3 regions of the Paenibacillus sp. FSL R7-0302 genome follow, and region 3 is predicted to be linked to each of the others. Evidence: riboswitches for the same ligand, from Rfam matches in the RefSeq annotation. Region 3 holds a riboswitch; each other region holds the start of a gene.
What was found. Region 3 has a riboswitch for cyclic di-GMP ahead of MKY96_RS26885 (anti-repressor SinI family protein). Riboswitches for the same ligand answer to the same signal wherever they lie in the genome.
Positions count from the first base shown of each region.

Region 1: it holds a riboswitch for cyclic di-GMP, as region 3 does, so the genes downstream of both, MKY96_RS19895 (fibronectin type III domain-containing protein) here and MKY96_RS26885 (anti-repressor SinI family protein) in region 3, are expected to answer to the same signal.
Region 2: it holds a riboswitch for cyclic di-GMP, as region 3 does, so the genes downstream of both, MKY96_RS25640 (transglutaminase-like domain-containing protein) here and MKY96_RS26885 (anti-repressor SinI family protein) in region 3, are expected to answer to the same signal.

Region 1 covers NZ_JBBOWB010000001.1:4,596,030-4,607,054, forward strand. Annotated here, with positions in the region: gene MKY96_RS19885 (hypothetical protein) at 1-370, opposite strand, end outside; gene MKY96_RS19890 (fibronectin type III domain-containing protein) at 392-3,715, opposite strand; gene MKY96_RS19895 (fibronectin type III domain-containing protein) at 3,743-7,939, opposite strand; cyclic di-GMP riboswitch class I at 7,920-8,021, opposite strand; gene MKY96_RS19900 (MFS transporter) at 8,106-9,323, opposite strand; gene MKY96_RS19905 (hypothetical protein) at 9,405-9,950, opposite strand; gene MKY96_RS19910 (DUF350 domain-containing protein) at 10,080-10,499, opposite strand; gene MKY96_RS19915 (endonuclease MutS2) at 10,532-11,025, opposite strand, start outside.
Region 2 covers NZ_JBBOWB010000001.1:5,946,934-5,957,958, forward strand. Annotated here, with positions in the region: gene MKY96_RS25610 (DUF4179 domain-containing protein) at 1-1, opposite strand, end outside; gene MKY96_RS25615 (RNA polymerase sigma factor) at 9-683, opposite strand; gene MKY96_RS25620 (acyl-[acyl-carrier-protein] thioesterase) at 755-1,501, opposite strand; rRNA gene rrf (5S ribosomal RNA) at 1,731-1,847, opposite strand; rRNA gene MKY96_RS25630 (23S ribosomal RNA) at 1,925-4,969, opposite strand; rRNA gene MKY96_RS25635 (16S ribosomal RNA) at 5,217-6,777, opposite strand; gene MKY96_RS25640 (transglutaminase-like domain-containing protein) at 7,143-7,952, opposite strand; cyclic di-GMP riboswitch class I at 7,966-8,046, opposite strand; cyclic di-GMP riboswitch class I at 8,120-8,201, opposite strand; gene MKY96_RS25645 (class D sortase) at 8,327-8,980, opposite strand; gene MKY96_RS25650 (GtrA family protein) at 9,052-9,456, opposite strand; gene MKY96_RS25655 (glycosyltransferase family 2 protein) at 9,446-10,423, opposite strand; gene MKY96_RS25660 (glycosyltransferase family 39 protein) at 10,520-11,025, opposite strand, start outside.
Region 3 covers NZ_JBBOWB010000002.1:269,102-280,126, reverse strand. Annotated here, with positions in the region: gene MKY96_RS26910 (LytS/YhcK type 5TM receptor domain-containing protein) at 1-1,173, shown strand, start outside; gene MKY96_RS26905 (LytR/AlgR family response regulator transcription factor) at 1,170-1,901, shown strand; gene MKY96_RS26900 (L-lactate MFS transporter) at 2,036-3,292, shown strand; gene odhB (2-oxoglutarate dehydrogenase complex dihydrolipoyllysine-residue succinyltransferase) at 3,776-5,089, opposite strand; gene MKY96_RS26890 (2-oxoglutarate dehydrogenase E1 component) at 5,150-8,017, opposite strand; cyclic di-GMP riboswitch class I at 8,445-8,548, shown strand; gene MKY96_RS26885 (anti-repressor SinI family protein) at 8,583-8,726, shown strand; gene MKY96_RS26880 (helix-turn-helix domain-containing protein) at 8,872-9,204, opposite strand; gene MKY96_RS26875 (TasA family protein) at 9,522-10,112, opposite strand; gene MKY96_RS26870 (TasA family protein) at 10,152-10,748, opposite strand; gene sipW (signal peptidase I SipW) at 10,848-11,025, opposite strand, start outside.

The DNA.
Region 1 (11,025 bases), on a different contig from region 3:
CTTCCATGATCTCATCATCTTGAAAGCCCTTCTGCCGCAATTCCTTAAGCAATTCCTCACCTAGACCCGCCTCATGCAGCAGATTGGAACGCCCCAGCTTGTCCTCATCATTGTTCGCCTGCGACTGCTGCTTTAAGGTTTCCGTAATTTCATTCCAGGAAGAACCTGATTTTTTCATTTCTAATATTTTAACTGCGGCAACTCCGCTCAGGTTCGAGAGCTCCGCAGCCGTCTGTTCATCTAGTTGCTGTGAAGACTCTTGTACTGCTGATTCTCGGCTAAGCCTAGGAAAGGTCACAATTGCAGCTTCAGCCAGCAACGCCACTATAATTGCTATGGATATATATCTGTGCTTTCGTTTGAAGATCATTTCCATTCTCCTTAACATCAATCAATCTACTGTAACTTTCACGTTGCTGTCGCTCGTTATTTTCGACTTGAAGGTGAGCGTCGTAATCTCTCCAGACCAGGAGGTTCCAGGAACAACATTCTGATCGATGGAAAAGGTGATTTTCCCGGGGGCATAGGTTGCAGTTAGATTAGAACCGGCAATTCTTCCATTCGAGAGATCACTGGCCGGAGTGAAATCATATAAGTCGATCAATTCAAGCTCATCGGGATTATAGGTCACTACAAACTCCAGTTCACTGAAATCCTGTACATTCTGAGCCAGCAAAGTCAGACTAGCTTCCTTATCCTTCTTCACTTTAAGAACGTAATCCGGACTGGTGGTACTCTTCTGCAGGGAAGGGCTCCATGCAGTCACCCCAGTAGTATTCTTCGCTCTTACCCGGTACGTATGGGCGGTTCCTGAAGCAAGCTCGTTATGGAGATAGGTGATATTGTTACCAACATCAATTGTCTTCCCGTCTACTTCAAGCTGGTAGCCACTAGCCCCCTCCATCTTCTCCCAGCGCAATTCAATCGAGTTGTTTTGCGCAAAGCCCTCGATTTTGGAAGGAGAGTCTGGCAGGTTAGGTAGTGTAGAGAGCGCCAATACGGCCACCCAGTCTCCACGTTCAGTGCCTTGCTTCACTCTGATTTTATAGAGATGGTACTCTTCTGCCTGCAGTCCGGTATGATTGTAAATGGTATCCGCACCGTTATCCAATATTTTGCCGTCCACTTCTATTTCATATCGTGCATTCGCTGCAACAGTATCCCACGACAGAGTAATCGACTTATTCGTCACTACCGCTACTACATTGGTTAGGGATTCTGTGTTTATTCCAGCAGGCATAGTAGTCATGGTTACCGGTTTAGACCATTCGCTTGTTCCGCTAATATTAGCAGCTCTGATGCGATACGTGTGCTTGGAATCAGCAGCAAGCTGGTCATGCACGAACAGGTTATCCTTTACTGTGATTATAGTCCCGCCATCCACTTCAATATCGTAACTATCCGTATGAGGAACATTGTGCCATGATGCTGTAATCTGTCCTTCATCCGCTGTAGTCATGATGTTCGTGGGTACATCTGGTATTTCCGGATGAGTGGTCACGTCTAGAGGAGCGCTCCACTTACTTTTGCCTCCTATGTTAACAGCTCGAATTCGGTAAGTATGACCGCTCAGAGCCTCTAATCCTTCATGCGTATAGCTGGTCATCTGCTTGTTGTCGATAATTAGCCCGTCCACTTCAATCTCGTAGCCGCTGGCCCGTTCCATCTCCTCCCACTTCACAGTTACCGTATGGATATCCTGTACTGCAGATATCTTCGTGGGGGTCTCTGGCGGGTTAGGCCAGGTCTGTTGTATGGCAGCTGCGCTCCATTCACTCACCCCTCCTGCGTTACCGGCCCGCACACGATACGTATGCTCTGTGGAGGCTTCCAGATCTTTGTGCGTGAAGGAGTTCAGCTTTCCATTATCCAATACAACTCCATCTGCCTCTACTTCATACCGTGTAGCATGAGGAACCAGATCCCAGGTTAATGAAACGAACTTCTGCGAAGGAGCTGTCAATAGATTGAGTGGTGAAGCCGGCGGTTCAGGCAGTGTCATCTGAGTAAAAGCCTTACTCCAGCTCCCCGCACCTCCCGGATTGATAATTCTAACTCTGTAGGTGTGCTGAGTATTCGGTAATAATCCATTTTGCGTATATGAGGTGGAGGTTCCATTATTGATAATCGCTCCCCCTGTCTCTACCTCATAACCTAATGCACCTGCTGATGGCGGCCATGATAGCTTAATCCATTGCTGTGAAGCTTCCGCAGTAATCCCTTCAGGTGCAGCGGCTAATGTAGTTCCGGTTGCCGGACCTCCAAATGCTGTCTCCAGCCCTTCATTATTCCTTGCCTTCACCTGGAAGGAGTATGAAGTATTTGCTGTTAATCCGTTAATCACCACGGTCTTGCCAGACGGGGTAATCCATACAGGTGAAGAGGTGAGCGTACCGGATGAATTAACATAAGCAGTACCCATCTGAATTAAATATTGGGTTGAAGCGGCATTCTGATCATGAAGCTGCATTACTAGCGAGGTTTCACCATTTTGCTGAAGAGATAGTGATGGAACCTGTGCTCTCGTATAGACATTCTGCTCATGAACAGCGATATTCCCCACTTTATCTCTCGCTTCAATCTTCGTATACAATGCGGTATTGGAGGTTAATCCTGTTGCCGTAAAGCTTGGATTTGTGGTCCAGCCGCTCGACTGACTTCCCACTGTGTAACGATATGGAACGTTATCCAGCCCTGATATGGAATCTGCCGCTGTTCCCGATACTTGAACCTGTGAATCTGAAGAAATAATATTGATATTTCCAATCACAGGTGGTGATTTATCTACAACGATGGTAACCGAATTCTGGGTGGTGACTTTTCCGTCGCTGGCGGTAAAGCGGATGTTATGGCTGCCTTCGTACAGATTTGAAGTGTTTAATACGTTGAATGAAACAGTTTGGCCTGATGTTGTATTCGTTACTGCTTTAACCTCTCGAGGCTCTGTGTCGGAATCTAAATAGTATTTTATTTCAAGTTGATCCCCATTAGGGTCTGCAACTCTAACTAAGGGTATGAAATTGGAGCTTCCACTTATAAATTGATTGCTTGAATTCAAAATATCAAGGGTAGGCTCACTATTCGGAACAAGATCAATTTCAAAATTTCTTCTTCCATAAAATTCTTTATCTCCCTGCCAGTTGTATCCATCACTAAAAGTTTTCGAAAAAAACGCACTCCATAATAGTTTTGTTGGAGGTTCATCTAACTCCATTTGAATTGGATTTATAACACCTGTGCTAGCATCAATAATTGCGTCAATAGTACGATAATTACTACTATGGACAGTTTCATAAGAGGCTTTAACCAGTTCATACGATAAATACCCATAACCGTCTTGGTTAGGATGTTTTAATTGCATCCGTGCAAACATATTAATAAATGTAGAAGTGTTATAATACATGGTGTCGGTATTGAGAGACATTTTTAAATTGTATTGAGCCGGAACTACTCTAAGGGACATTTTTTTTGTCAATTTATTATATTGAATATCAGTTATAACTGTCTCTTGAAAATCTCCGGATAACCATCCATGCGCATCATATGTAATAATTTCAGATTTCTCATACCAAGCAGGAATACGCACATCCGCATAGGAAACAATATCAGTATTTGAAGCCTTGACAACTTCATTCCCTGGAAACAATCCCGAAATAAGGATAATTAACATTAATGCCATGAAAATAGTAATAGATTTTAAGAATATATTTTTCATAGTTTTCCACTCTCACCTCTATAAAATCTACTCTATGGTATAGGTTACTTTAGTAAATTGATTCGTCTTCGCATTGAAAATAATAGTGTTCATCGCAGCCTTATTGCTCATTTGTACGCTGAAGACAATTTTCCCCGGTTCAAACTGGATTACATTCACTGGTGTGCCTGCAATACCGCCAGTCCCAAGCTCCATGTCCGGAGTCTCTGCCCGCAGATCCATCACCTCAAGATCATTGGCATTATACGTGACCGTAACTCTGCGCTCAGATTTGTCACTTTTATAAGGGATGATCATTACAAAATTGAGCTGAGTATCCTTTTCCGGCTTGATTGTTACTGCAGGAGTCGTTGTTTTCTTCAAAATCTCTGACCAGTCGCTCGTCGCTCCTGCATTCTTAGCCCGAACGCGATAAGCGTGCATTGTATTGGGCTCAAGTCCGCTATGTTTGTATTCCAACTGGTTGGAATTTGAAACGACTTGTCCATCTATCTCCAAATCATAGCTGGACGCGCCATTCACGGAATCCCAGGCAAGCTGAACGGAATTCACCGTCACTTCACCTCTAAGATTCTTAGGCACCTCTGGTGCTGTAACACCAGTAACAATGGTAGTCCATTCACTCCAATCGCTGACGGCCTGAGTGTTCTTGGCCCGTATCCGATAATTGTGCTTGGTGTTAGGCAACAAACTGGTATGCGTGAAAGCCATCTTGCTGCCATTGTCAATAATTGTACCGTCCGCTTCAATTTCGTAGCCGGTAGCACCCTTAACTGAATCCCAGGATAATCGGATTTGATTGCTCTTGGTCTCCGTCTTTACATTTCCCGGAATCCCGAGCACTGTTGAAATCGTCAGAGGTTCGCTCCATTCTCCAAGAAAGCTTCCCTGCTTCGCTCTGACCCGATAATTATGCCAGGAATAGGGTTCCAATTCAGTATGCTTATAGGATAACGATTCTTCATTATTCAGAACCTCGCCATCTACCAGGAGATCATAGCCAGTCGCACTCTCTACCTTGTCCCACGTAAGTTCAATACTTGTATTCTTGGCTAATGCCTTCAGATTAGATGGTTTGCCGAAGGTCGTGGTTACAGTTACGTATCCGCTCCATTCGGCTGCTCCTGCCGCATTAACAGCTCTTACTCTATATTTGTGCGTGGAGAAGGGTGCCAGCTTCTTGTGGATGTAGAGGTTATCCGAAATGTTGCGAATCGTTGTCCCATCCAGTTCAATATCGTAACTCAGGGCACCTGCAACTATGTCCCACGTTATGGTGATTTCGTTGCTATTCGCTGTAGTCTGAATATTATTAGGAACTCCCGCATGAGTAGAATAAACAATTGTTTGGGTCCAGCTTCCGACTCTGTTCTCATTCTTGGCCCGCACTCTGTAGGTATGCTCTGAATTCAACGGGAGCTGTGAATGAGTGAATTCAAGCTTCATTTCATTATCCAGCACGTCCCCATCTACCTCGATGTCATATCCTGTGGCCCCGGCCACTTTATCCCAGGTCACATGAACTGAGGTTCCTTCGACTTGCGCTATAAGGTTCTGGGGAACTCCAGGCGAAGTGTACACTGTAATGGGATCGCTCCATTCACTGATTCCATCATCGTTCTTAGCCCGTACACGATAACTGTGCTCGCTGTTAGATTGCAGGTTGTCATGTATATACGAATGATCCATGATGCTATTACTAACGGTTCCGTCTATCTCCAAATCATACGAGGCAGCCCCTGATACAGCATCCCAGTTCAGATGAACAGACCGCTCGTCTGCTGTTCCCTGCAGCTTGGAGGGTACTCCAACCAGAGTAGTCTTCGTAACCACTTCGCTCCATGCTCCTGCTCCGCTGCTGTTCACCGCCCGGATACGGAATACTTTGGGCATGTTTGGATTCAGATCATTCTCCTGGTAAGTTAGCACCGGTCCTATATTCTTCGTGCTGTTATTAACCTCTATTTCATAACTGGAGGCTCCGATGACCGGCTCCCATTCAAGAGTAATGGTATGGCTTGTTGCATTCATTTGAATATTCAGTGGTGCAGCCGGTAAGGTCCAATAAGAAGAAGTTATTGACCACTCCCCTTTGATGTCGCCACTGATTGCCCGAATACGATAGAGATGTTCTGTTCCCGGACTAAGCTCCTCCTTGGTAAAATCAGGTTCACTGCCAAGGACGGCAACCTCCTTATCAAATTCCACCTCATATCCGTCCGCATTGAACAAAGAAGGCCAGCCCAGTGTAATGGCTGAGTCTGTTGCACTTGCATTTACTGCTGGTATAGAAAAAGGTCTTAAAGATGCAGAGGGTACCACTTCACGAATCTGCTGCTCACTCTCCCACAGTAAGCTGGCCTGAGGATTCCCCATGTCATTCGCGTATTCCATCTTCAGATCATATTTTTTACCGGCTTCAAGCTGGATGGTCCCTTGCTCCACATGCTGCTTCGCTGTCCAGGCATCGACCAGGAGCTGATCATTCACCCAAAGTCTGACTCCACCTGACGTTTTAACCGAGAAAGTATATTGGTCTGTATAGTTAGGTTGAATCTGCCCAGTCCATCTAACGGAGAAGCGCTGGTCCGCTACTCCCGGCACACCCAGAAGAGGCTGACCTGATAGAGAGATGGTATCATCAACCTTCACTGCCTTCTTGCCCGTAAAATCTTTACTGCTGTAATACTCAGCCTTAAGGCCGGACAGAACATACTTCAATAATGTACGTCCTGCTTGCTCATTCCCCGTGTGAATTACAGGTCTTTGATTCGAGATGACATTGCCGCCAACTGCAAATAATCCGCCTGTATTGATATTCAAATGATTATTTATACTGACGTTGTCCCGGACGAAGAGGTCTCCTTGGGCTACATTAAGTTCTGCCCTTGAGTTATTGGATACCACTTCTCCTACAGACATTTCTTCGTCTACATTCATAGTTACCATAGTATTGATATTCATATTGCCTTGTACTACTACCCGTTTCGCGGATAGATCGAGCGAGCCATTGTTATAAACCAAAGAACCTGCAAACAATTCATTATCTACATGCACATTGGAATTATTATTCAAATGCACAGTCCCCTGTACCCATAGGTTACCAAGATTCTCATCTGGTGCAGGGTTGATAACATTAACATCCAACTCAGTATTTGCATTTAATCCTCCACGGAGGATTAACGATCCGTAAACTGTTATATTCAGACTCCGGTTCGTATTGATGCCATCTGCGATTAAGATGACAGGCTGTTCTTCACTTCCGAACGAAACGCTTGATTCTAGATTCATCTGCCCAACTGCTATTATTGCAGGCTTGTTGCTGTTTGAGCGGATAGAGCTTTGAATCGTTTCAATATCAGCATTTCTTATTGCCACTGCATTTTTGCTAACCTGCTGTATTTGTTGTCCGATGGATTCTATTTGTTCGCGGATATGCCGGGAGATCTCTCCCTGCAGACCATTTACCCTGATAAACGGCGGAGCGTTATGTATATTGGTCATACTTCCAGACAGAAGAACTTTGTCTCCGGCAACCTTATTGGGTTCAAAAGGCAGGCGGATTTGAGGCGGGATCAAAGTGGGAGTGTATGTATTCATCAATGAAATATCTATGCTATTTAGAGCAGTCTCAATTCCAGTAGCATTGATTTGACTTAAAGTCAGTCTTCCATCTTCAACAGCAACCTTCTTCTTGATCGTTTTATACTGCCCTGCTTCAAGAGACAGTCCCTCCATCAATTTGACATTCTCTACGGCAAGTGAATTGTTGCTGCTGTATACAGAGTCACCTACGGTTACTGAGACTTCATAAGTACCATTGTCTAGCGCAATTTCCCACTTCCCATCCGGATGGATTCGTGTCAGGCTGCTTATGCTGGAGTCGTCGTATGTATCTCTTGAGACGGTTGCATCAGTATGATCTATGTTCCAGCCGTAGGAGTATTGGTTTTTGACGCTAAAAACGGCTCCAGAATCTGCAAGCTCCCCTTCCTGTACGGGAGTTTCTGCGGGCTGAAACCGGATTTTGAGCATACTGTCCTGTGCGGAAATTTTCATCCCTGAGAATTCCATAAAAGGGGCGAGAAATTGAGCCAGAATAATAAAACACAGTACCTTACATATCAAGCTTTTCCTATTTGTCATAAAAGACCTCCGCTCAATTAAAAAATCATTTAAAAAAGGGCGCAAAAAAACCACCGGAAAGAGCGGCCCGGCTGCCATTCACAGAGGGGTGTCCCCCTCCCTGTGATAAGGCCCGTGGCTTTGCGTCCCTGACTTTCGTACAGGTTTGCCTTTTTAGTTCTAATGGTTAATTCAAGAGAAATCATGTGTAATTCACTTCAATTACAATCTGTACTTACCTTGGCAATAATACCCTATATTTGAATCATATAATATTGTTATTTTTGTGAACATTCCAATTCAGCAACCCCCGTACCACCACCCAGCTCCCCAGCGGCGCGGCACCCAGCAGCAGCATGAGCAGAGTAATCGTCTGCGGGGACTGGTCCAGCGACAGTACGGCGATGAAGATCAGCAGGCCGAGGAGGCGGCCGCTCATCAAGCTAAGCTCCCTGAGCACTACCAGCTCCACGCGTTTGCCGGCGCTCTCCTCGGACACTCCCATCAGGTCGAAGCTGGTGGACAGCATCGGCAGCATGTAGAGCGGCAGGCAGAGCGAGGTCCCGATTCCCATGATTAGGAGGGTGGTGAAGCTCACCTTCCACAACAGCGGAAGAAGGAAGGCGATGAGCAGCAGGCTGCCAGCCAGCATACCGCCGAGCCGGGCACGGGGTTTGAACCATCTGCCGGCCGCATAATAGCTGATCAGGGAGACGGCGGAGGTCAGCAGGGCGAACTGTCCCAGCTTGCTCTCCTCCTGTGCTGCAATGTAGACGAGCAGACCGATGAGGAAGGAGAATACGCCTTCCCGGATGCCCTGGAACACTAGCGCTGCCGCCACTGGACGCCAAGAGCTGCGTCTGCGGGTAAGCTCGCGCCAGGGCTCCAGCCAGAGATAGGCTTCGCCGCGCGGCCGCTTGCGCAGGCCGAAGCTGAGTATAGCAGCAACCCCGTAAATACAGAGCGACAGTATAAATACCATGCGGTATCCCTGCCCGCCATGCCAACGGGAGATCATCCAGCCGGACACCCAGGGTCCGGCTATTCCCGTCAGGGAACCCAGCAGGCCCATCCACCCGTTATAGTAATCGCGGTTCTTGGCATCCGTAATCTCGAAGAAAACAATATTGAACGCCAGCCAGTACAGCCCGATGGATAGCCCGAGGACCCCGCCCAGCGGCCAAATGTAATGAATCGCGTCGCCCCGCAGCCACAGCACCAGCAAATAAAAAAAGCCCGATACGGCAATTCCCAGCCGTAGGGCATTCATTGTGTTACGCTCTTTCACCCACTTGCCGCCCAGCCAAAAGCTGAGACCCACGGCAAGCTGCTGGGCCACGGTGAACCAGCCGATCATGGCGAAGTTCTGCCGGCTTTTCCACAGATATACGTTGAGGAACGTTCCTGCAAGCACTGTAGCCAGAAGGTATAGCCCGCCTACAGCCAGCAGCAGCGCCGCCTGTCCCCGTTCTGAACCTCTCATGCTTAGCCCTCCCTGCTCGTCCTTAGACACTTCATCTATCCATATCATGTCCAGACGGCAGGGAAAGCATGAATCCGATCTTTATTCGGCTGAGGTGCTGAGATTGCGGACAAGCTGGATGCGGTCTTCCTGCGCCAGGCTGTGCTGCACATGGAAGCAGGAAGGACAGACGTACAGATTCAGCGCAAAAGGAGGCTTCAGCACAGCTGCACCGCCCAGCGCTCCCGGCGTTGCCGGGGTGAACCCGTCCACCTGCTGCGTACCGGAGTGAAGCATCAGCTCATGGCATTGCGGACATTCCGGCGCTTCCAGCTGGGCAGCCAGAATAGCGGAGACCTTGTCCTCATAACGCTTCAGATCATAGTCATCGCCGAACTGGCCCAGCGTACCCCATACAGGCACCACGCTATCCTTGTCGTCGTCATCCCACAAATCATCGTCGCTGATCTTTTCCTCCCTGGAAGCTTCCTGTGTATCCGGCTCTTCATCCTCCAGATCCTCTGCACCTATCGTCACTGTGCGGTATCCGCTAAGCTCGTTGTTGCAATGAGGACAGGTATCTTCGGGTCCAAACTCCTCATCCCATACTATCTCGGTATGGCACCATGGGCAAACTGTTGTCTCCATCTGTATAATCTCCTTCGTTCCTCACATTCGGTTCAATTTACCGTTAAATATATAATGCCGGCCGCTAGAAATGCCAGGGCGGAAATAAACAAAATCCGAACCAGAATCTTCATCATTCCTGCCCCCTATTCAGAATATGGCCGCGCCGATAACATAGGACAAGGATATGGAGAGCAGCATAGCTGTCAGTCCTACGGCCCGGTTATCCGCAGCAATCTCTTCATCAATTGAAAAGACCGGAGTAAAAAACTCGAACAGGAAGTAAGCCAGCAGCAGCAGCAAAAAGCCTACAACCGACCATTTCATCGTCTCATAGATTGATGCCCCCGCTTCAATGCTGAAGCGTAAGATGTTGCAGATTCCGAAGATTTTGCCTCCGGTTGCCATGGCTACGGCCACATTCCCCTTGCGGATCTCTTCCCAGCAGTTGTATTTCGTCACCATTTCGAAGAAGGACAAAAATACGACCAGCCCCAATATGGCGACAGTGAAGTAGCCTAGCAGCGCCCCCAGCGGATGTTCCAGCAAAAGATCAATATTATCCTGCACACTTTTCCCTCTTCCCTGCCGGACTATGGGCGCTACTCCAGTTCAGCTACCGTCACACCCGCGCCGCCTTCATTGTAGTTCCCGAGCCGATAGCTTTTGACATGCTTGTGCTTGCGGAGGTATTCCTGTATTCCTGTCCGCAGGACTCCCGTCCCCTTGCCGTGGATAATGGAGATCTGCCCCAAATTGCCGAGAAAAGCTTCGTCGATGAAGCGGTCGGTCTCCATTATCGCCTCCTCCAGGTTCGCTCCGCGCAAATCAAGCTCATTACGGATATTCTCATCACGTGTACGCTTGACCGTTGTCGCCCTGCGCAGAGCCGGCGGAGGAGCATCCGGTGCGGAAGCCAGGAACTCCAGATCACTCAGATTGACCTTCATCTTCATGATGCCGAATTGTACAACAGCTTCCTTGGTGCCGCTCAGCTCAACCACAAGGCCCTTCTGATTCACATTCGCTACCTTAACTTCATCCCCTGGCTGAATCTTGCGCGGCGCCTTGACCGTGCTGCGCGGCACAGCCTTCT
Region 2 (11,025 bases), on a different contig from region 3:
TTTGCTTCTCAGTTTGATTCTGCCACTTCTCCATGAGCACACCCTCCCCTTTCATCCGCTTTTTGCTGAATCAGTTTTTTACGGAGCCGTTCATATTTTTTGCGCAGCGCCGCCGAACTGCTTCCGGTAATCATTGAGATCTCTTCGAAGCTGTATTGTTCAATGACACGAAGGATTAATAGCCCCCGCTCTTCCGAAGTGAGATTTTCAAAAATCCGGTCTACCGGTGACTCCTCCGGCAACGCTTGTTGATTCGTCATCAGTTGCAGCTTATAAAGGGACAGCAACCGGCTGCAACGCTTACGCTTGCGAAGCTGGTCCAGGCAATGATGATAAGCCACCTTATATAGCCAGGCCGAAAAAGAAACCCGCCGTTCATAACGCCCAAGCTGCTGATACACCTTAACGAATATATCCTGCACAGCATCCTCTGCTTCTTCACGGCTCCTTAGGAGATAGTAGCAATACGTGTAAATCTTTTTTTCATACTCCTTAATTATTGTTGAGAACGCTTCCCTGTCTCCTGCATGTACCTGATGAATGGCTTCTTCAATCTTATTTGGATTCATTGGGCCCCCGGGGTTGCCTTGCTCCAAAGGAATCACCTCCACTTTCCTTTTACACCTGTATAACGAATGCCAATTGTGTATTTGTGACATATAAGGAAGTAGCAAATATGACAAAAGACAGTTCCCCTGAAATTCGAGCACTGTCTGGATTTAACGCTATGTAAGTCTCTCTCTCAGACATCAATCTATCTTCTAAGCTTCAGGCAAGCCTCAAAAAATACCCGTTCCCCGCCTTGCCCTCGCACATATACACCTTCTTCAGTTAGAGAAGAACGCATAACACTGATCTCCTCAGCATACTTGGCTTCCTGGGTATAGGTAATATGAAGTCCCATAAGCTCTAACTCCTCCCACTCCTCCAGTGCCAGTGCATCACAGCATAAATCTGCATATCGGGCATTGTTAAGATGTTTGTTGTTATCCAGCCCGCTATATCTGACCTGATAACGGTAAGCCTTCTGCAAGGGGAGTTCGGATGGAATAATTACTTTATCCGGCAGACTCCCTACGGAATCCTCTACATACGGCTCGACAACAATAGGCAAAGCCGACGGACGCAGAATTTTCCGTTTCCCAATATCCACAAGGGCCCAGATCGAGCGCGCTGAAGCAAGCTCTACACCTTGGGCGTCATAGATCCGGTAATCCCGCTGCCAGAGCGGTCCTTTGTTTCCTTTACTCCAGGTATGCACATCAAGAAGCTCACCCGGCGACGGTAGACGCTGCAGATTCAGATCCAGGGTGATGACCATCCAGCCCATTCCCGCCTTGAGCATACTCTCCATACTTAGCCCCAGACTGCTTACAGCCGAATCCGCAGCACGCTGCATAATATCCAGCAGGAAGGAGAGCTTGCCCCTTGACCGGTAATCCGTGTCACTTGCCTGAACCCTGAACTGCTCTGTCCACAAAAAGCTGCTATGCTTGTCCATAACTTTTAGCTCCTTCACCTGTCTATCCCCAATTCTCGGTACCTATCCACATTATTCTAACGGATATCCACATCATTTGGGGAGAAGTATCAAAAAAACTAAATCTATCCACATGTGTATAACTATACGTCACTTGTAAGAAGACCTGAAGTCTACTCACAAGCTGCCCACAAGGCTTCCCCGAAAATACAAAAAGACCACTGTCTGAGAATCAACAGTGGTCTTGTGTGCTTGGCAACGTCCTACTCTCCCAGGACCCTTCGGTCCAAGTACCATCGGCGCTGGAGGGCTTAACGGTCGTGTTCGGGATGGGTACGTGTGGAACCCCTCCGCTATCGCCACCAAACGGGCATTTACAGCGTAAATGCTTCAGGAATTTGATTCCTGAAAACTGAATCCGAAACGAATCTGCGTGTTAGAAATTTGGATAAGCCCTCGACCGATTAGTATTGGTCAGCTCCATGCATTACTGCACTTCCACCTCCAACCTATCTACCTCGTCGTCTTCAAGGGGTCTTACATACTGGGAAATCTCATCTTGAGGGGGGCTTCACGCTTAGATGCTTTCAGCGCTTATCCCGTCCGTACGTAGCTACTCAGCCATGCTCCTGGCGGAACAACTGATGCACCAGCGGTACGTCCATCCCGGTCCTCTCGTACTAAGGACAGCTCCTCTCAAATTTCCTGCGCCCACGACAGATAGGGACCGAACTGTCTCACGACGTTCTGAACCCAGCTCGCGTACCGCTTTAATGGGCGAACAGCCCAACCCTTGGGACCTACTTCAGCCCCAGGATGCGATGAGCCGACATCGAGGTGCCAAACCTCCCCGTCGATGTGGACTCTTGGGGGAGATAAGCCTGTTATCCCCAGGGTAGCTTTTATCCGTTGAGCGATGGCCCTTCCATGCGGTACCACCGGATCACTAAGTCCGACTTTCGTCCCTGCTCGACTTGTAGGTCTCGCAGTCAAGCTCCCTTATGCCTTTGCACTCTGCGAATGATTTCCAACCATTCTGAGGGAACCTTTGAACGCCTCCGTTACTCTTTAGGAGGCGACCGCCCCAGTCAAACTGCCCGCCTGACACGGTCCCCGTACCCGCTAAGGGCACTAGGTTAGAACCTAGATACGATCAGGGTGGTATCCCAACGGCGCCTCCGCAGAAGCTTGCGCTCCTGCCTCACCGGCTCCCACCTATCCTGTACAGATCGTACCCAAATTCAATATCAAGCTGCAGTAAAGCTCCATGGGGTCTTTCCGTCTTGTCGCGGGTAACCTGCATCTTCACAGGTATTAAAATTTCACCGGATCTCTCGTTGAGACAGCGCCCAAGTCGTTACGCCATTCGTGCGGGTCAGAATTTACCTGACAAGGAATTTCGCTACCTTAGGACCGTTATAGTTACGGCCGCCGTTTACTGGGGCTTCGGTTCACAGCTTCGGGTTACCCCTAACCGCTCCCCTTAACCTTCCAGCACCGGGCAGGCGTCAGCCCGTATACTTCGCCTTGCGGCTTCGCACAGACCTGTGTTTTTGCTAAACAGTCGCTTGGGCCTTTTCACTGCGGCCCCCTCGGGCTATTCACCCTACCGAGGCACCCCTTCTCCCGAAGTTACGGGGTCATTTTGCCGAGTTCCTTAACGAGAGTTCTTCCGCGCGCCTTAGAATTCTCTTCTCGCCTACCTGTGTCGGTTTGCGGTACGGGCACCTTCTCCTGACTAGAGGCTTTTCTTGGCAGTGTGAGATCATGACCTTCGCTACTATAATTTTCGCTCCCCATCACAGCCCAGCCTTACGATGTGCGGATTTGCCTACACACCAGCCTCACTGCTTAGACGGACATCCATCAGTCCGCGTCACTACCCTCCTGCGTCACCCCATCGCTCATAGCGGATTACGGTGGTACAGTAATTTCAAACTGTTGTCCTTCGACTACGCCTGTCGGCCTCGCCTTAGGTCCCGACTTACCCTGAGCGGACGAGCCTTCCTCAGGAAACCTTGGGCTTTCGGCGGATCAGATTCTCACTGATCTTTTCGTTACTCATACCGGCATTCTCACTTGTATGCTGTCCAGCGCTCCTTACGGTACACCTTCAACCTACATACAACGCTCCCCTACCCCAGGATCGACTTCACTCCAGCTTCGAAGTTCGTGTCTATCCCCTGGAGTCATTTAGCCAACCATCCTTTCAGATGATTTATTGGCATTCATGATTCTGGATAAACACGCCTCAAAGGCGCAGTGAAGTCGATCCTAGCCATAGCTTCGGTGGTGTGTTTAGCCCCGTTACATTTTCGGCGCAGAGTCACTCGACCAGTGAGCTATTACGCACTCTTTCAATGGTGGCTGCTTCTAAGCCAACATCCTGGTTGTCTGTGCAACTCCACATCCTTTCCCACTTAACACACACTTGGGGACCTTAGCTGATGGTCTGGGCTGTTTCCCTTTTGACAATGGATCTTAGCACTCACTGTCTGACTCCCGGCAAGAAGTAAATGGCATTCGGAGTTTGACTGAGCTTGGTAACCCTTGCGGGCCCCGCACCCAATCAGTGCTCTACCTCCACCACTCCATTCACCGAGGCTAGCCCTAAAGCTATTTCGGGGAGAACCAGCTATCTCCGAGTTCGATTGGAATTTCTCCGCTACCCCCACCTCATCCCCGCATTTTTCAACATGCGTGGGTTCGGGCCTCCAGTGCGTGTTACCGCACCTTCACCCTGGACAGGGGTAGATCACACGGTTTCGGGTCTACGTCCACATACTCAGTCGCCCTATTCAGACTCGCTTTCGCTGCGGCTCCGGCTTCTCACCTTAACCTTGCATGTTAAACGTAACTCGCCGGTTCATTCTACAAAAGGCACGCCATCACCCATAAAGAGGGCTCTGACTTTTTGTAAGCACACGGTTTCAGGTTCTATTTCACTCCCCTTCCGGGGTGCTTTTCACCTTTCCCTCACGGTACTGTTTCACTATCGGTCGCCAGGTAGTATTTAGCCTTAGCAGATGGTCCTGCTGGATTCATACGGGGTTTCACGTGCCCCGCACTACTCGGGATCCGTCTCGGAGAGAACACAGTTTGGGCTACAGGGCTTTTACCTCTATCGCGGGCCTTTCCAGACCTCTTCACCTACTCTATTCCTTTGTAACTCCATGTGAGACGTCCCACAACCCCAAGAGGCAAGCCTCTTGGTTTAGGCTGTTCCGCGTTCGCTCGCCGCTACTGACGGAATCACTATTGTTTTCTCTTCCTCAGGGTACTTAGATGTTTCAGTTCCCCTGGTCTGCCTCTGCGTATCCTATGTATTCAGATACGAGTAACTGCGAATTACCACAGCTGGGTTTCCCCATTCGGACACCCCCGGATCAAAGCTTGCTTACAGCTCCCCGAGGCAGTTTCGTTGTTCGCCACGTCCTTCGTCGGCTCCTGGCGCCTAGGCATCCTCCGTGTGCTCTTAGTAGCTTAACCAATGTGTTTTCCGTTAGGAAAACCGCTTAGCATCGCCATTAATTCAAAACTTGTTTGCACAAGTTCAGCTTAAAGGAATGTTCTAAAACGCAAATTCGTTTCGGTATCCAGTTTTCAAGGATCAAGGTAAAGATGAGAGCTTAAACTCTCAAAACTGACCAACGAGTGAGTAACAGGCCTAAACCTGAGTTGTGGAAGTAATACTTCCGATTTGAATGTCTTCGTTGCAGAAGACGATTCTCCATAGAAAGGAGGTGATCCAGCCGCACCTTCCGATACGGCTACCTTGTTACGACTTCACCCCAATCATCTACCCCACCTTCGGCGGCTGGCTCCCTTGCGGGTTACCCCACCGACTTCGGGTGTTGTAAACTCTCGTGGTGTGACGGGCGGTGTGTACAAGACCCGGGAACGTATTCACCGCGGCATGCTGATCCGCGATTACTAGCAATTCCGACTTCATGCAGGCGAGTTGCAGCCTGCAATCCGAACTGAGACCGGCTTTGCTGGGATTGGCTCCACCTCGCGGCTTCGCTTCCCGTTGTACCGGCCATTGTAGTACGTGTGTAGCCCAGGTCATAAGGGGCATGATGATTTGACGTCATCCCCACCTTCCTCCGGTTTGTCACCGGCAGTCACTCTAGAGTGCCCAGCTTCACCTGCTGGCAACTAAAGTCAAGGGTTGCGCTCGTTGCGGGACTTAACCCAACATCTCACGACACGAGCTGACGACAACCATGCACCACCTGTCTCAACTTTCCCCGAAGGGCACCTGATGCATCTCTGCTTCGTTAGTTGGATGTCAAGACCTGGTAAGGTTCTTCGCGTTGCTTCGAATTAAACCACATACTCCACTGCTTGTGCGGGTCCCCGTCAATTCCTTTGAGTTTCAGTCTTGCGACCGTACTCCCCAGGCGGAGTGCTTACTGTGTTAACTTCGGCACCAAGGGTATCGAAACCCCTAACACCTAGCACTCATCGTTTACGGCGTGGACTACCAGGGTATCTAATCCTGTTTGCTCCCCACGCTTTCGCGCCTCAGCGTCAGTTACAGCCCAGAAAGTCGCCTTCGCCACTGGTGTTCCTCCACATATCTACGCATTTCACCGCTACACGTGGAATTCCACTTTCCTCTTCTGTACTCAAGTCACCCAGTTTCCAGTGCGACCTCAGGTTGAGCCCAAGGTTTAAACACCAGACTTAAATAACCGCCTGCGCGCGCTTTACGCCCAATAATTCCGGACAACGCTTGCCCCCTACGTATTACCGCGGCTGCTGGCACGTAGTTAGCCGGGGCTTTCTTCTCAGGTACCGTCACTCCGGTAGCAGTTACTCTACCGGACGTTCTTCCCTGGCAACAGAGCTTTACGATCCGAAAACCTTCATCACTCACGCGGCGTTGCTCCGTCAGGCTTGCGCCCATTGCGGAAGATTCCCTACTGCTGCCTCCCGTAGGAGTCTGGGCCGTGTCTCAGTCCCAGTGTGGCCGTTCACCCTCTCAGGTCGGCTACGCATCGTCGCCTTGGTGGGCCGTTACCCCACCAACTAGCTAATGCGCCGCAGGCCCATCCCCAAGCAGCAGATTGCTCCGCCTTTCATTCTCTCCTCAGGAGAAGAAAGAAATTATCCGGTATTAGCTACCGTTTCCGGTAGTTATCCCAGGCTTGAGGGCAGGTTGCCTACGTGTTACTCACCCGTCCGCCGCTAAGTCTGAAAGGAAGCAAGCTTCCTCTCAAACTCCGCTCGACTTGCATGTATTAGGCACGCCGCCAGCGTTCGTCCTGAGCCAGGATCAAACTCTCCAAATTGGTATTTAGAAAGAGCGATTGCTCATTTTGAAACATCTGACGAGAATTTACATTCTCTAATTTTGGATCTCACCGAAGTGATTTCCCACTCACTCGTTGTTCAGTTTTCAAAGATCAAGCTCGTTGTCAGCGGCGATGTTATCGTCACCAGCAACTCTTATAATATATCACGTTCATCTGAGCAATGCAAGCTTTATTTTTGAAATCACTTATTTAAGTAATCTCTCATTTCCCTTGCCGCTCCAACAACGCTTATTTATAATAACCTATCCTTCTATTAAAAAGCAACCTTTATATAAATAAAAATAACCCGCTTAATCATTAAGCGGGTTAGTCTCAGATAATGCTATAGTTCACAGCTATTCTTAGTAGAATTTCGCTGCAGTATATTTGCTTGCTGATTTGACCAGTTCTGTTGTTGCTGTTTTCTTGCCCAGACCTGCATCCACTGTAGTATCAATCGTCACCCATTTGCCGTTCAGGAACACTTCGTTCCAGGCATGGTATGAAGTTACATAGCTTGTATTCCCCATAACCAACTTGGTTGGAATTCCTTCACTGCGGAGCATAGTAGCGAACAAGGAAGCGTAATCGTAGCAGATCCCTTTGTTGGTAGCCAGTGTGTTGTCGTTGTTCGGAATATAATCCGTGCTTACACTGTTGGCCAGAGAGTAGTCATATTTCACGTTAGCTACGATGTAATTGTAGATAGCCTTAACTTTGTCTGCATCTGTGGTCAGACCCTTTGTAAGCTGTGCTGCCTTTTGGACGGATTTATCGGAAGAACTCCACTTCACATTCTGTACAGAGCTCAAATATACGGCATTCACATTGCTCATGGAGAGAGATACAGTCTCGGAAGATAGTACTTTATATTTGTTGCCGGTAGTATTCTCAAGAACGGAGACCTTGTAAGAGCCATTACCTTGTTGCAGCGGGAACGTCTCGGTCGGTTTGGAAGTGTATAAGTTGTAAGTATAGCTGTTATTGTCCTTGGTAATCATGAGCTTCATCTTCTTGTCCTTAGGAACATCGTAAGAAACCCCGATAATCCCTTGATCAAGTTGTCCAACATTTAACCAGCTTGAATCTGCATTTGCTGCTTGAGCAGTGCCTGTCTGCACGGAAGTGACGATCACAAAAAGTGTAATCAGCATTAAATAAAACTTCTTCATGGATAAAACCCCTTTCGGTAGCTGGCTGCCATTCTTACGGGAAGGCCCTTTAGCTTTGCGTCCCTACCTTTCGATAGGTTTGCCGTTATCGTATAAGCTTTATCTGTCCAATCTACTACCACATAATGACAGATTCAGAATGAAAACAAACAAAAAAAGCCTCTTCATTCGGTAACTGGCTGCCATCCATGACGGGAAGGCCCTGTAGCTTTGCGTCCCTACCTTTCGATAGGTTTGCCGTTTATCGTGTATTAGCTTTCATAGTTATATCTTACCATATCTATATCTATTAGCAAGACCCAATTGCTAGATTTCACCACAAATATACTAAAATTTTATGTTTTTTCGACCTTTATCGCCTTGTCCTGATAGAATCAGGTCAGCTTCGCGTGAATGATAAGTCTGTGGGTAGGGTTGACTAGCGGATCACAGGTAATAAGGGTCAAAATCTTATCATCATCCTTTCCCTTCAGTACCGAAATATCGGTAGGCTCTACAATAGATACATCATATACAACATATTTGTATTCCTGTCCGCTTGTAATAACAGTAATGGTATCCCCTTTACCAACCTCATCCAATCTGTTGAACAGCCGCCCTGCCGTTCTTGACCGATGCGCAGCAATCGCTGCATTGCCTACCGCGCCAATCGGAGCTGTCTCCTTCATATGCGCCGCTGCATGCTTCATATTGGTCTTGGTGGCGCCCTCCAGTACAGGCAGCTTCAGATCGATTTTATCGATTTCAATAATAGCGGTGATCTTGCCTCCCACTTCAATCTCGGGCGCTGTAGTGGGCACCGGCTCTTCCGCACCAGACTCTTCCGCCAGCAGCTGGGTGACTTCCGCATAAGGCTTGCTCAGATCCTGGCTGGCAGGAGCCGTAGCCGAAGGAACGATTTCACTATAGGCCTGTTCAGCCTCTTCCAGCAGCTTCTGCTGCTGACGGTCCTCGTACCATTCGCTTCCTTTGGGGTAGAGCATAATCAGGACCCCGGCAAGTATAATCAAATAGGATAACTTCCGCATGACAATCGCCTCCGCAATATAGAATAAGTGCTGCCTCCGCAGAATACGGGGAAGATATACGCTCTATCTCTTTAGAATACCCACTTCCGGCTTCCAAAGAAATTAATGATTACTGTAATAAAGGTAACCAGCACCTTGGCCATCAGCACCTGGACTCCCAGCCGGTCAGTCAGCAGATGAATCAGCAGCACCGAAATGCCCAGCACCAGCAGATTCAGCACAATAAATCTCACCAGCTGCATCCGGTCAAAGCCGCTATTGCCTCCTCTGTCCCGGCCCTTGAAGGTCACCTTCTTATTCCAGACAAAGCTGTTGGCCGTCCCGGCGCTGTAGGAAATAATCTGTGCAGGGGTGTTGAGCATCCCCAGGGAATGCAGCAGGGTAAATACCGCAAAATCAATGAACGTGTTAAGCAGGCCCACCGCATTGAATTTCAGAAACTGGATCATGCCTGCGCTCCAGGCCTTATTTTGCATAGTCGCTTTCCTTCCGCGTGTCTTCGGTCTCGGCATCCGGATAGCCCCGTGTCTCGCTTACGATATAGAGCGGTCTGTCCTTCGATTCATCATAGATCCGTCCGATGTATTCCCCGATGACGCCCAGCAGCATCAGCACAATGCCGTTAAACAGCAGGTTCACCCCGACAATGGATGCCCAGCCCGGCACAGTCCAAGAGGTGAAGACTTTCTGGAATAAGACCAGAAACAGGTAGATGAAGCTGGAGAAGGACAGGAAGAATCCGATATACGAGGCGATTTTGAGCGGCTTGTGCGAGAAGGAGGTGATTCCGTCGAGCGCAAAGCGGATCATTTTCTTCAGCGGATATTTCGTCTCCCCGGCGAAGCGTTCCTCCCGCACATATTCCACCATGGTCTGCCGGAAGCCGACCCAGCTTACCAGCCCCCGCACATAACGGTTCTTCTCCTTCAGGCCGCGCAGCACATCGCAGACCTTACGGTCGATCAGCCGGAAGTCCCCGGTGTCCGTGGGAATCTCCACACTGGTCATGCTGCTGAGCAGACGGTAAAAGATTTTGGCTGTCACCTTCTTGAAGAAGGTCTCTCCGTGGCGCTTCAGCCGCTTGGCATAGACTACCTCATAGCCTTCCTTCCACTTGGCGATCATCTGCAGGATGACCTCCGGCGGGTCCTGGAGATCTGCGTCAATGACCACAACAGCCTGGCCTTCAGCATAATCCATACCCGCCGTAATCGCCACCTGATGGCCGAAGTTACGGGAGAAGTCAATCAGCTTGACATGCTCATCCGTATTGCTGATGCCGCGCATAATCTCAGCCGTACGGTCCCGGCTGCCGTCATTGACGAATACTAACTCATAGGAATCGCCGCAACCATCCATTACTTTTTTGAGCCGCTCGTACGTTACCTGAATGACTTCCTCCTCATTATACATGGGCACAATTACACTATATCTGGCCTTCACAAGGGTTCCTCCTAAATTTATTGTAAGCCACAGCTTCCTTGATGCGCTTCATCAACATCAGCTTTGAGCAGCTATGCGGCTCTTACAGCTCCCCTCCTAGAATACCCAGGAAGGGAACCAGCGAAGTACATGAATGATATAACTGCTGTTCACCTGCATGCCGGACAATACCGGATAGAACATTACAAACAGGATGGCGGCGGCCGCAACATAGGCGTACCGCAGATATTTGGCACCCCGGAAACTTCCGTCAAGCAGCTTCAGAATGTACACAATGGATAGAATCATAAACGGCACCATCGCAAAGTAATGGTACAGGAACGTCTCACGCGGCACAAGCATCCACGGAACATATTGTGAGAAGAAGCCGATCCAGATCATATACAGGCTCTTGTCCCGGCGCTTCAGGGTGAACCATACAGCAGCGAGCATCGTGAAGATTCCTGTCCACCAGATCAGCGGATTGCCCATCGTTACTATGCTGCTCGCCTTGCCTGCCGGCAAGCCTTCACCGCCGCTGAAGAACCACACCGGACGCTTCATGAACGGCCACTCCCACCAGGAGGAGGCGAACGGATGTGTAGCTACAAGCTGGCTGTGAT
Region 3 (11,025 bases):
TCGCTGGGGGTGGATATCGTGTCCAAGATTGCTTTTCCGATGATTACGGGGCAGATCTGTGCCGGGCTGATCGTTACGCTTGTGCAGAGTGTAGAAGGGGAGAAAGAACGGATTGCCGCGAAGCAGTCCAAGCTGGCGCTGGATATTGCCAATAAGACGCTTCCGTATTTCCGCAGTATTACTCCCGAGTCGCTGCGTACGATCTGCGGAATCATCCAGGAGGATATCGGGGCGGATGCGGTGGCAATTACTGATACCCGAGTCATTCTGGCCTACGTGGGTGTCGGGGAAGAATATTATGCCGAAGCTAATGAGATCATCAGTGAGGAGACGAAGCAGACGCTGCGCAGCGGGGAGATTACCATCCGTGACGACGATACCGAATACATGAACCGTGACATCCGCTCGCTAATCATTATCCCGTTGAAGGAGAAGGGGGAGGTGACGGGATCACTCAAGATCTACTATACCCACGCGCATAAAATCACCTATTCCCTCCAGGCAATGGCTGTAGGGCTGTCACAGATCATCTCCACACTGATGGAGGTGTCACGGGTTGAGGGGATCAAGGAGATGGCCAACAAGGCCGAGCTGAAGGCACTGCAGACCAGCATCAACCCCCATTTTCTGTTCAATGCGCTGAATGCGATTATCTCCTCGATACGGATCGACCCGGACAAGGCGCGCGAGCTGATCGTCAATCTGTCGGGGTATATGCGGTATAATCTGGAGCTGGCCGATGAGTCCATAGATATCCGGCGCGAGCTGCAGCAGGTGCAGCATTATGTGGAGATTGAGAAGGCCCGCTTCGGCAGCCGCCTGAGCGTTCTGTACGATATAGATGAGGTAGCGGTGCGCATTCCGAGTCTGGTCATTCAGCCGCTGGTGGAGAATGCGATTATCCACGGGATTTTGAAGGGGAAGGGGAACGGAACTGTAGACATCTCGGTCAAAGACCACGGAGACAGCGTAAGGGTGCGAATTGCCGATACCGGAGCGGGGATCAGTGAAGAGACGATTGCGAAGGTCTACAGCGGAAGCATGGAGGGCAACAAAATCGGCCTCAACAACGTGCACCAGCGTATCAAGCTGATCTATGGTACAGGTCTGACCATCCGGCGGCTGGCTAAGGGGACGGAAATCTATTTTGATGTGATGAAGGAGCAGCGATGAGAGCGATCATTGTCGAGGATGAAGTGCTGGCAAGACAGGAGCTTGCGTATCTGATTCAGACCCATAGCCGGATCAAGATTGCGGCGGAATTCGAGGACGGGCTGGAAGCGCTGAAGTATCTGCAGACCGATACGGTGGATGTGATTTTCCTGGATATCAATATCCCTTCAATTGACGGGGTGCTGCTGGCCCATAATATCAGCCGGTTCGCGGTCAAGCCGTATATTGTGTTCATTACAGCCTATAAGGAGCATGCCGCCGAGGCGTTCGAGATTGAAGCATTCGACTATATTCTGAAGCCTTACAGTGAGACGCGGATCAGAGCGATGCTGCAGAAGCTGGAGGGTGCCATCGCGGCCAGAAGCAGCCAGGGGGAAGAGGGACCGGTGAAGCTGGGAAGCGATAAGGTCAATCTGTGGAAAAATGAAAAGATTATCGTCGTCGATGCAGACGAGATCTATTATGCTTCGGCGCAGGAGAAAACAACGAGTGTGATCACCAAGGGGGAGGAATACAGCATGGCCTTAAGTATCAGCGAATTTCATACCCGCCTGCCGCAGGAGCAGTTCTTCCGCTGCCACCGCTCCTATCTCGTCAATCTGTCCAAAATCAAGGAAATCATCCCCTGGTTCAACAATACCTATCTGCTTAGGCTGCATGATCTGAATGTGGAGGTTCCGGTCAGCCGCAGCAAAGTGAAGGAATTCAGGCAGATTATGCGTCTTTAGCGGCAGTTCATTCCCCGTCAGAGTCATCTCATTCCGGATTTCTCTCAGAAAGAGCTCCTTTCGCTACAATGAAGAGGCCAAGTAAGCCTTGAAGCGACTTCAGCGACTTCAGAGAGAAAGAGGGAATTCTGATGATAACGGATACAGCCAGTAAACGGTGGCTCATCGTATTAGGTACAGTGATTATGCAAATGGGACTAGGTACCATCTACACCTGGAGCTTGTTCAATGCACATCTTGTCAGTACATTTGGTTTTGAGCTTAGCTCAGTTTCGATAACGTTCTCTATTACCAGCTTTGCGTTGGCCTTCGCCACACTGTTTGCAGGCAAGCTGCAGGACCGGTTCGGTCTCCGTAGGCTGACCGCAGCTTCCGGTATACTGCTAGGGCTGGGGCTAATTCTAAGCTCGCAGGCCAGTTCCCTGCCGATGTTCTACCTGCTGGCTGGCGTAGTGGTCGGGTATGCGGACGGAACGGCGTATATTACTTCGCTGTCCAACCTGATGAAGTGGTTCCCGAAGCATAAGGGACTGATCTCCGGGGTGTCCGTGGGTGCTTACGGAACGGGCAGTCTGATCTTCAAATACATCAACGGCGGCCTGATTGAATCGGCGGGGGTGTCGAATGCTTTTCTATACTGGGGCCTGATGGTCATGCTGATGATCCTCCTCGGCTCGCTGCTGATCCGGGAGGCTCCGGTGGCTGCGCCTGCTGTAACTGCTGCGGGAAACCGGACATCGTCCGCTTCCGGGGCGGCTCTGCTGCCCAAGGATTATACCGTGAAAGAAATGCTCCGCACGAAGGAAGCGTACCTGCTGTTCGTGATTTTCTTCACCGCCTGCATGAGCGGCCTCTATCTGATCGGTATCGTGAAGGATATCGGAGTGCAGCTGGCGGGTATGGATGTGGCGACGGCGGCGAATGCTGTAGCGATGATCGCCATCTTCAATACGGCCGGACGCCTGATTCTTGGCGCATTATCCGACCGGGTAAGCCGGACCAAGCTGATTAGTATCACGCTGGCGGTAACGGCTGTGGCGATGTTTACCCTTAGCTATGCCACACTGAGCTATGGCCTGTTCTTCGCCTGTGTGGCGGCCATCGCCTTCTGCTTCGGCGGTAACATTACCGTCTTCCCGGCGATTGTCAGTGACTTCTTCGGCCTGAAGAATCACAGCAAGAACTACGGCATCATCTACCAGGGCTTCGGGATCGGCGCGCTGTCCGGCTCGTTCATCGCCGCCTTCCTCGGCGGGTTCAAGCCTACCTTCATCATCATCGGCCTGCTATGTATTCTGGCTTGTATCCTGGCGGTTTCGCTGAAGCCTCCGGTAGCCGGAGCGGCCCGGGCCAAGGGAATGAGCCTGAAGCCTTCACGGCATACGGCTTAACCATATATCGATTTACGTCGGCTTGAGAAAGTACAGACAAACAAGAGTACTACAGACAAAGAGAATAGTTCGGAGAAGAGATGTCCTACATCCGCGTTAGCGGGTGGTGGAGGTCTTTTTTTCATGGTCGAAAACAAACATATTTTTCGAGGCACAACTCCAGCATGAAAATGAGCAGTATGCCTAATACAGAATGTCGTCCGTTCATCTGTTTAGCTTACCTAATTCAGCAAACCGACCCCAAATGGCCCGGATGCACCGCGTCGGCTAAATGTAATCGAAAAACCGATCACAATTGGACGGGGTGCGTACGTTGGAGGTGCGTGGGCTGCCGAGAACAGGCCCATGTTGGTAGGAGCGGGTATGGCGGAGGCATAGTCAGCGGATATGGAAAAAAGGCATCCGGGAAGCGTAGGGTTACGCTCCGCCGGGTGCCTTTGTGTTTATCAGATAAGTGTATGGAGAAACTGTGTGGCCGGAGGATTAGCCTTCCAGCAGCAGCGACTCAGGGTCCTCCAGCAATTCCTTGACTCTGACCAGGAAGCTGACCGCTTCTGATCCGTCCACGATCCGGTGATCGTAGGACAAGGCGATGTACATCATCGGACGGTTGGCCGTACGCTCCTCATCCAGCGCGATTGGGCGCAGCTGGATCTTGTGCATGCCGAGAATGCCGACCTGCGGGGTGTTGAGGATCGGTGTGGACAGCAGGGAGCCGAACACTCCGCCGTTCGTGATCGTGAAGGTACCGCCCTGAAGCTCCGGCAGGCTGAGCGTATTGGCGCGCGCCTTGGAGGCCAGCTCGCCGATCCGCCGCTCGATCTCCGGGAAGCTAAGCCGGTCGGCATCGCGGACGACTGGTACGACCAGGCCTTCCTTGGCAGCTACGGCAATGCCGATGTCGTAATATTTCTTGAGCAGGAGATCTTCTCCGTCGATCTCGGCATTCAGCATCGGGTAAGCCTTGAGCGCGCCGATGACGGCCTTGGTGAAGAAGGACATGAAGCCGAGTCCGACCTCGTGCTTCTCCTTGAAGGCATCCTTGCGGCGCTTGCGGATGTCGAGAATGGCGGTCATGTCCACCTCGTTGAAGGTGGTCAGCATCGCGGCCGTCTGCTGCGCTTCGACCAGGCGGCTGGCAATCGTCAGCCGCCGCCGCGACATGCGCTTGCGCTCGGTGGCTTTGCCGTCCTCGGCGTGCGGCGCCTTGCCCGCTGCCGGCGGCGCGGGCTTCGCCGGCTCCGGCCGCGCGGCAGCCGCCGGAGCTGCTGGCGCAGCGGCCTGCGGCCCGGCTGCGCCATGACCATCCACATCGGCCTGGCCGATCCGGCCGATTGGGTCGCGGGCAGTGACCTCGCCGAGGTCGATGCCCCGCTCCCGTGCCAGCTTGCGCGCCCCCGGCGAAGCCAGGGCCGCAGTGCCAGCAGCGGCAGGCTCAGCCGCTGCGACACCAGCAGCAGCGGCCGGTTCAGCCGCTGCTGCACTTGCGGCAGCAGCAGGCGCGCTGCCGCTCTGCGGTGCGGCCGCTTCCGGCTGGCTGCCGCCAGCGGCCGATGCCCCGGCGGCGCTGCCGATGATGCCGATGGCTTCGCCAACGGCAACGTTCTCGCCCGCCTGGCGCAGGATGGAGGAGATGACGCCGTCCTCCTCCGCACTGATCTCGAGATTGACCTTGTCGGTCTCAAGCTCGGCTAGCACATCCCCCTGGCCGACAGTGTCGCCCTCTTTAACCAGCCATTTGTAGATCGTTCCTTCGGAAATCGATTCGCCCAAATCGGGTACTTTTATCTCGGACACAGGCCGTACCTCCCCAAATATTAGTGGTGTGCGTGATATCGGATGACCGCCTTGCTGTGCTCAGGAAGACGGTACAGGTGCTTGCACTGCAGCATTCAATTTCAGGGCTTCCCGGACAATGCGCCGCTGCTCGAAGCTATGAACATCCGCATAGCCGCTGGCCGGGCTGGAACGGTCCGGACGGCCGATATACTGGACGGTGACCTTCTGCGGTGCGATGGCGCGCAGCCGGGATTCGGCATACGTCCACCCGCCCATATTCTTCGGTTCTTCCTGCACCCAGACGATCTCCTCCAGAGAGCTGAAGCCGCTAAGGTGAGCGCCAAGCTCGCGTTCCGGGAACGGATAGAGCTGTTCCATGCGCAAGATGTGCAGCCAGGAGAAGTCCTGTCCGCGCGCGGCCTCCAGCTCCGTCTGCAGGTCGATGGCCACCTTGCCACTGCAGACCACGAGGCGCTTCACGGCTTCCGGCTTACTGCCGAGCAGCGGCTCGGGAAGAACCGGCTGGAAGGTGCCCGAAGCGAGGTCCGCTCCGGCCGAGGTGCTGCGCGTGTTACGGATCAGGCTCTTCGGCGCCATGATCACCAGCGGCCGGGCATCCGGCTGTCCGCAGAGCGCGGCCTGACGGCGGAGCAGATGGAAATACTGCGCAGCGCTGGTCAGGTTGGCTACCGTCCAGTTCTCCTCGGCGGAGAGCTGGAGGAACCGTTCCATCCGGCCGCTGGAGTGCTCTGGTCCTTGGCCTTCATAGCCGTGAGGCAGCAGGATCGTCAGATTGCTGCGCTGCGTCCACTTGGCACGGCCGGCGGAAATGAACTGGTCGATAATAACCTGAGCGGCATTGGCGAAGTCGCCGTATTGAGCCTCCCAGATGACGAAGGTCTCCGGTGCGAACACGTTATAACCATATTCGAAGCCGAGGACAGAGGCCTCGGACAGCGGACTGTTATAGACGCCGAACGAAGCGCTGGAATCACTCAGCTGATGCAGCGGAGAATAGAGTTCGCCGTTCTCGCTGTCATGCAGCACCAGATGGCGGTGGGCGAAGGTGCCGCGCTGTGAATCCTGTCCGCTGAGACGGATCGGCGTGCCATCCTTCAGGATGGTAGCGAAGGCAAGTGTCTCTGCCAGCGCCCAGTCTACCCGCTCTCCGTCATTCAGCGCATCCTTGCGGCGCTGCAGAATCCGTTCCAGCTTCGGATAGACCTTGAAGCCGGCCGGTACGCGCAGCAGCTCGCGGTTAATCTCCTGCAGACCGGCCAGAGGGAAGGCGGTCGGACGCTGCTTAGGACTGTCGTTATCCAGGGCGACGGCGGCTTTGGACTCCGCATTCTTCTGCTTGCCTTCCTTCATCTGATCGAAGGCCTGCTGGAGGACGCTCTCCGCCTCGGCAATCATGTTCTTCAGATCATCGGCTGTGATTACCTTCTCGCGCTCCAGGCGTTCTGCATAAGCGCGGTACACAGTAGGGTGGTTCCGCACTTTGCCGTACACAATCGGCTGGGTCGTCTCGGGATCATCCATTTCATTATGTCCGTGGCGGCGGTAGCCGATCAGATCAATCAGGAAGTCCTTCTTGAACATATGGCGGTAAGCGCTGGCCAGACGGACTGCGGCAATACAGGCTTCCGGGTCATCGGCATTGACATGCACGACCGGAATCTCATACCCTTTGGCCAGATCGCTGGCATAATGGGTGGAGCGGGAATCCTCGCTCTCTGTGGTGAAGCCGATCCGGTTATTGACGATAATATGCACGGTACCGCCATTCTGATAACCCTGCAATTTGCCGATATTAAGCGTCTCAGCGACAATACCTTCGCCGGGGAAGGCTGCATCGCCGTGCATCAGCACAGCCATAGCCTTGCTTGTGTTCAGCTTAGGCAGTCCCGGAGCGTTGCGTTCTTCCTGTGCGGCGCGTGTGAAGCCCTCGACTACAGGATTGACGAATTCAAGATGGCTCGGGTTATTGGCCAGCGTGATCCGGGTGCGTACGGTCTCGCCTTCGCGGACGGCACGGTCAGCCCCGAGATGGTACTTCACATCACCGCTCCAGCCGTAGGTCACGCCCATAGAGCCTTCCGAAGGGAACAGCTCTTTGTTCGGCGAATGATGGAACTCTGAGAAAATAATATCATAAGGCTTGCCCAGAATATGAGCCAGCACATTAAGTCTTCCGCGGTGGGCCATGCCCATCAGGATATGCTCTGCGCCGTCATGCGCGGCAGCCCGCACAATTTCATCCAGCATCGGCACAAGGGCATCATTGCCCTCCAGGCTGAAGCGCTTTTGGCCGACGAAGGTCTTGTGCAGGAAGGTCTCGAAATGCTCCACCTGAACCAGCCGCTTCAACAGTTCTTTGCGTTCTGTATTATTCAGCGGGGCAGGGGAGGTCATCGATTCCGCCTGGCTGTTGAGCCAGCGCAGCTCGCGTTCATCATGCACATGCCCGAATTCATAAGCAATGGTCTGTGTATAGGCCTGGCGCATTCTGTGGACGGCATCCATCGCGGTATGCACATCCGCAGGGGCATTATCCCAGATCAGCGAAGCGGGCAGGGCATTAAGATCCTCGCGGGTAAGCTCGTAGGTCTCCAGCTCCAGCCATTTGGCCATCGGGTTCGTGCTGCGCTCCAGCGGGTCAATGTCTGCGGCCATATGGCCATATATTCGAATATTAGCGATCAGCTTCGAGGCCTTGACAGCCTTCTTGAGCCACTCGGCATCTGCTGATACGGCAGGCCTTGGAGCCCTCTCGGCATCGGGTGCCAACGGAGGGGGGCCGGATACGGTGAAGAGATCGCGGTAATGCTGTTCAACAGAAGAGGGGTCCTTGACAAATTGCTCATATCTTTCTTGAATGTAGCCCAGGTTGGGGCCGTAGTATTTGCTCCATACTGTGTCGTTATAGGGCTCTTTGACTGCCATGAATAGGTCCTCCTAACGGATAAACTCCACGCGAGGCATCCAGTGTGCCACTTGGCGGAGCTGCAAATGTTTGCGGTTTCATTCTCACCTTATTGTGCTACTTTCCGGCGGGGTAATCAATTCATACTTTCGCGCAATCCGTTCGCAATTTGGCATGATTCATTACAGTATTCATACGGAACTATCATAAATAGAAATAAGGCGGAGCGGATAGCGTTCCCTTTAGTATAATTAAACTATTACATAAGGTTTGAACTTGGAACTGGAAATATTTATAAAAGCCGCTGGCAATTTCAGCTAAGTTTCCTCAGATTTTATCATAAAAAAATTCCAGAAAACGACACACTAATCTCACATGATCTTGTATAATGTTATTGCGGAGAACGGTTTCATCGATTCTTGCCAGATCCTTTCATGATGGAAAGGGTCCAGTAAAAGGTAAACCTGCCGAAAGACAGGGGCACAAAGTCTCGGATCTAAAGTAGAAATACTACAAAGTAGCAATACTACTATGATGGCCGGACTGCCTGGGGACGCGAAAATTCTAGGAGGAGATTTCTTGGATATGTCCAACCAGGGGAATGACGAGCTGCAGGCAGTAGATCTGGATTTAGAATGGGTGCACTTGCTGATGTCTGCCAAGCAGGCGGGGATCGCGGCGGAGGATATCCGCCGGTTTCTAAGTGAGAAGGCGCTCCAGGCGATGTAAGGGCGGTCATCATTGCTGCGATACATACAGAAAAGGCACAGCGTCCGGTACGCTGTGCCTTTTCTGTATGCCGCTTGAAAGGCTGCCTTCGCCGAAGGCGGCCTCCCTGCCGTGCGGAGTCTTCCCTGTGGCATACAATGCTCGTCTAGTTGTCCTTTTGTTCCATGCGCCATTTCTGGTAATCGAGGAATTCCTTGAATTCGCGTTTGCTTATACCGGAGGCCATGGCCTCCTGAACCAGCCGGAACCATTCCCCGTCCAGAGCCTGTTCTTCCGTCTCTGCCAATCCGCCATACAGCAGTGCATGAATGGATACCTGAAGCGCGTCAGCGATTTTTTCGATGAATTGAATGGAGGGGTTGGATTGAATGTTCCGTTCCACATTACTGAGGTATGATTTCGCCACATCAGCCTTATCGGCAAGCTCGGATAACGAATAGCCCTTCTCCAGCCGGAGTTTGTGGATGCGGCTTCCCATAGTATCTGACACGATTACAACGCCCTCCGTACTTTTTTGGTAAAAGATAAGAAGTGATATGCTTCGCGCTATACATTCTCCTTATCTTTCTCGTTGAAACGGTACCGCCCGTTCAAAGGCCGGCCAAGCCGTTTTCTCTTGTCAGTATAACAAAAATCCGCAAAACGGACAAAATCTTGAACCCGGCAACGGGAAAAAAGAAACGGCATACCCGGCCCGGATGGGGGAGGATATGCCGTCTTGATGGATTGCTGAAACGCTGCCTTCCTAATAAAGGACGGCAAAGTCATGTTCATTTGTATAGGCTGGCCCCTGAGCTACTTGGCTTCTCCCACTCCTTGAAGCGCATCGAAGGTCCAGTTCAGCGCTAAGCCGTCACCCTGGAAAATGTTCTGATCGAGCGTGTTGTCTACGAATTCGAAGGCGATCTTGAAGGTCTTGGACCCGGCGGCGGCAATCCCGCCTGGCAGTACGCCTGCTGCTACGAGATCGTAGCTGGGGGTGTTTTTCAGATCCTTCAGAGAGATCTCGGACAGCACATGACCGCTTAGTGAACCGCCGGTGTACGTATTATCGAGGAGCTTGACCTTGAAGTGGTCTCCGAGATCCTGGCCTGCGTTATCGCCCTTGGCATCGGTCACGGTGTAAGTGGTGGCAAGCTTCAGGAATTTGATATCCAGTGTGCCGTCATTGGACAAGGTGAAGGTGCGGACGGTGTAATCTCCCGGCTTCAGATTCGTCAGCGCTACCGGAGTATTGAAGGAAGAGCCGAGCTTCAGCGTACCCGCTGCGAAGGTTGCCGTGCTGGTAGCTGTGGAACTGAAGTAAGCGAAGGTGCCCCCGCCGATTAAAGACAAGCCCAGTGCTGCCGATGCTACGCCAAGACCCAATGTTTTTTTGATACCCATGATTGATTTCCTCCTCGAATGGTTTGTTTTGTTGTGGAATTATTGGAGCGTGCCTTTTTCCTGGTTGGCTTCGAAATTCAGAGTCAGTGCAAGCGTATCGCCCTGATAATAGTTCTGCGGCTGGAGGGTCTCCTTGAAGGCGAACTGGATGGTCAGGTTATCCGAGGTGCCGGCTTTGATGCCGGACTTCTCTCCGCCTAAGATCGCTCCGACAATTCCCCGGGCCACCAGATCGGGACTCTCCTGCTCCAGATCGGCCAGCGAGATGACCAGGAGCGGCGATTCCTTCTTATCCTTGTTCACGAGGAAGGTCACAATAATATCATCCTTGAAATTATGGGAACCGTTGTCTCCCTGGGCGTCTGTAATGGCCGATGAGGTGCGCAGTACCACTTTGGGAATATTGAGCGTCCCGTCATTTTTGAGTTTGAAGTCCCGTAAGACGGTATCGCCCGGCTTGAGATTGCTGAGATTCACAATGACGGAGGGATCAGATTGTAATGATAGGGTTCCGTTGTTAAAAGAAGCTGAGGAAGTAGAAGTGCTGCTGAAGTAAGCGAAGGTGCCTCCGCCGACCAGGGTTAAGCCTAATGCTGCCGATACAACGCCGAGACCTAATGTTTTTTTGACGTTCATTTGTTCATCCCTCTCTTATGAGTCTGCTTTGTGCATAGCCGGTGCTTCCGGCAAGCTGTATTGTGGCTCCGCGTTTCGTAAACGGGAGAGGACAATCGATCATTGTACGAGGTCAGTCAGAGTATCCGGCCCGCCGCCGCTGGTTGCGGAAGACGAGACGTTCTTCTTTTCCAGTGCCGCAACGGCCTTCCAGGAAGAATACAGCGCGTAGAGCAGCAGGAGTAGTCCGGGAATAATCATCAGCACTACGCTTCCGGCTTTGGAGACTGCGAAGCTC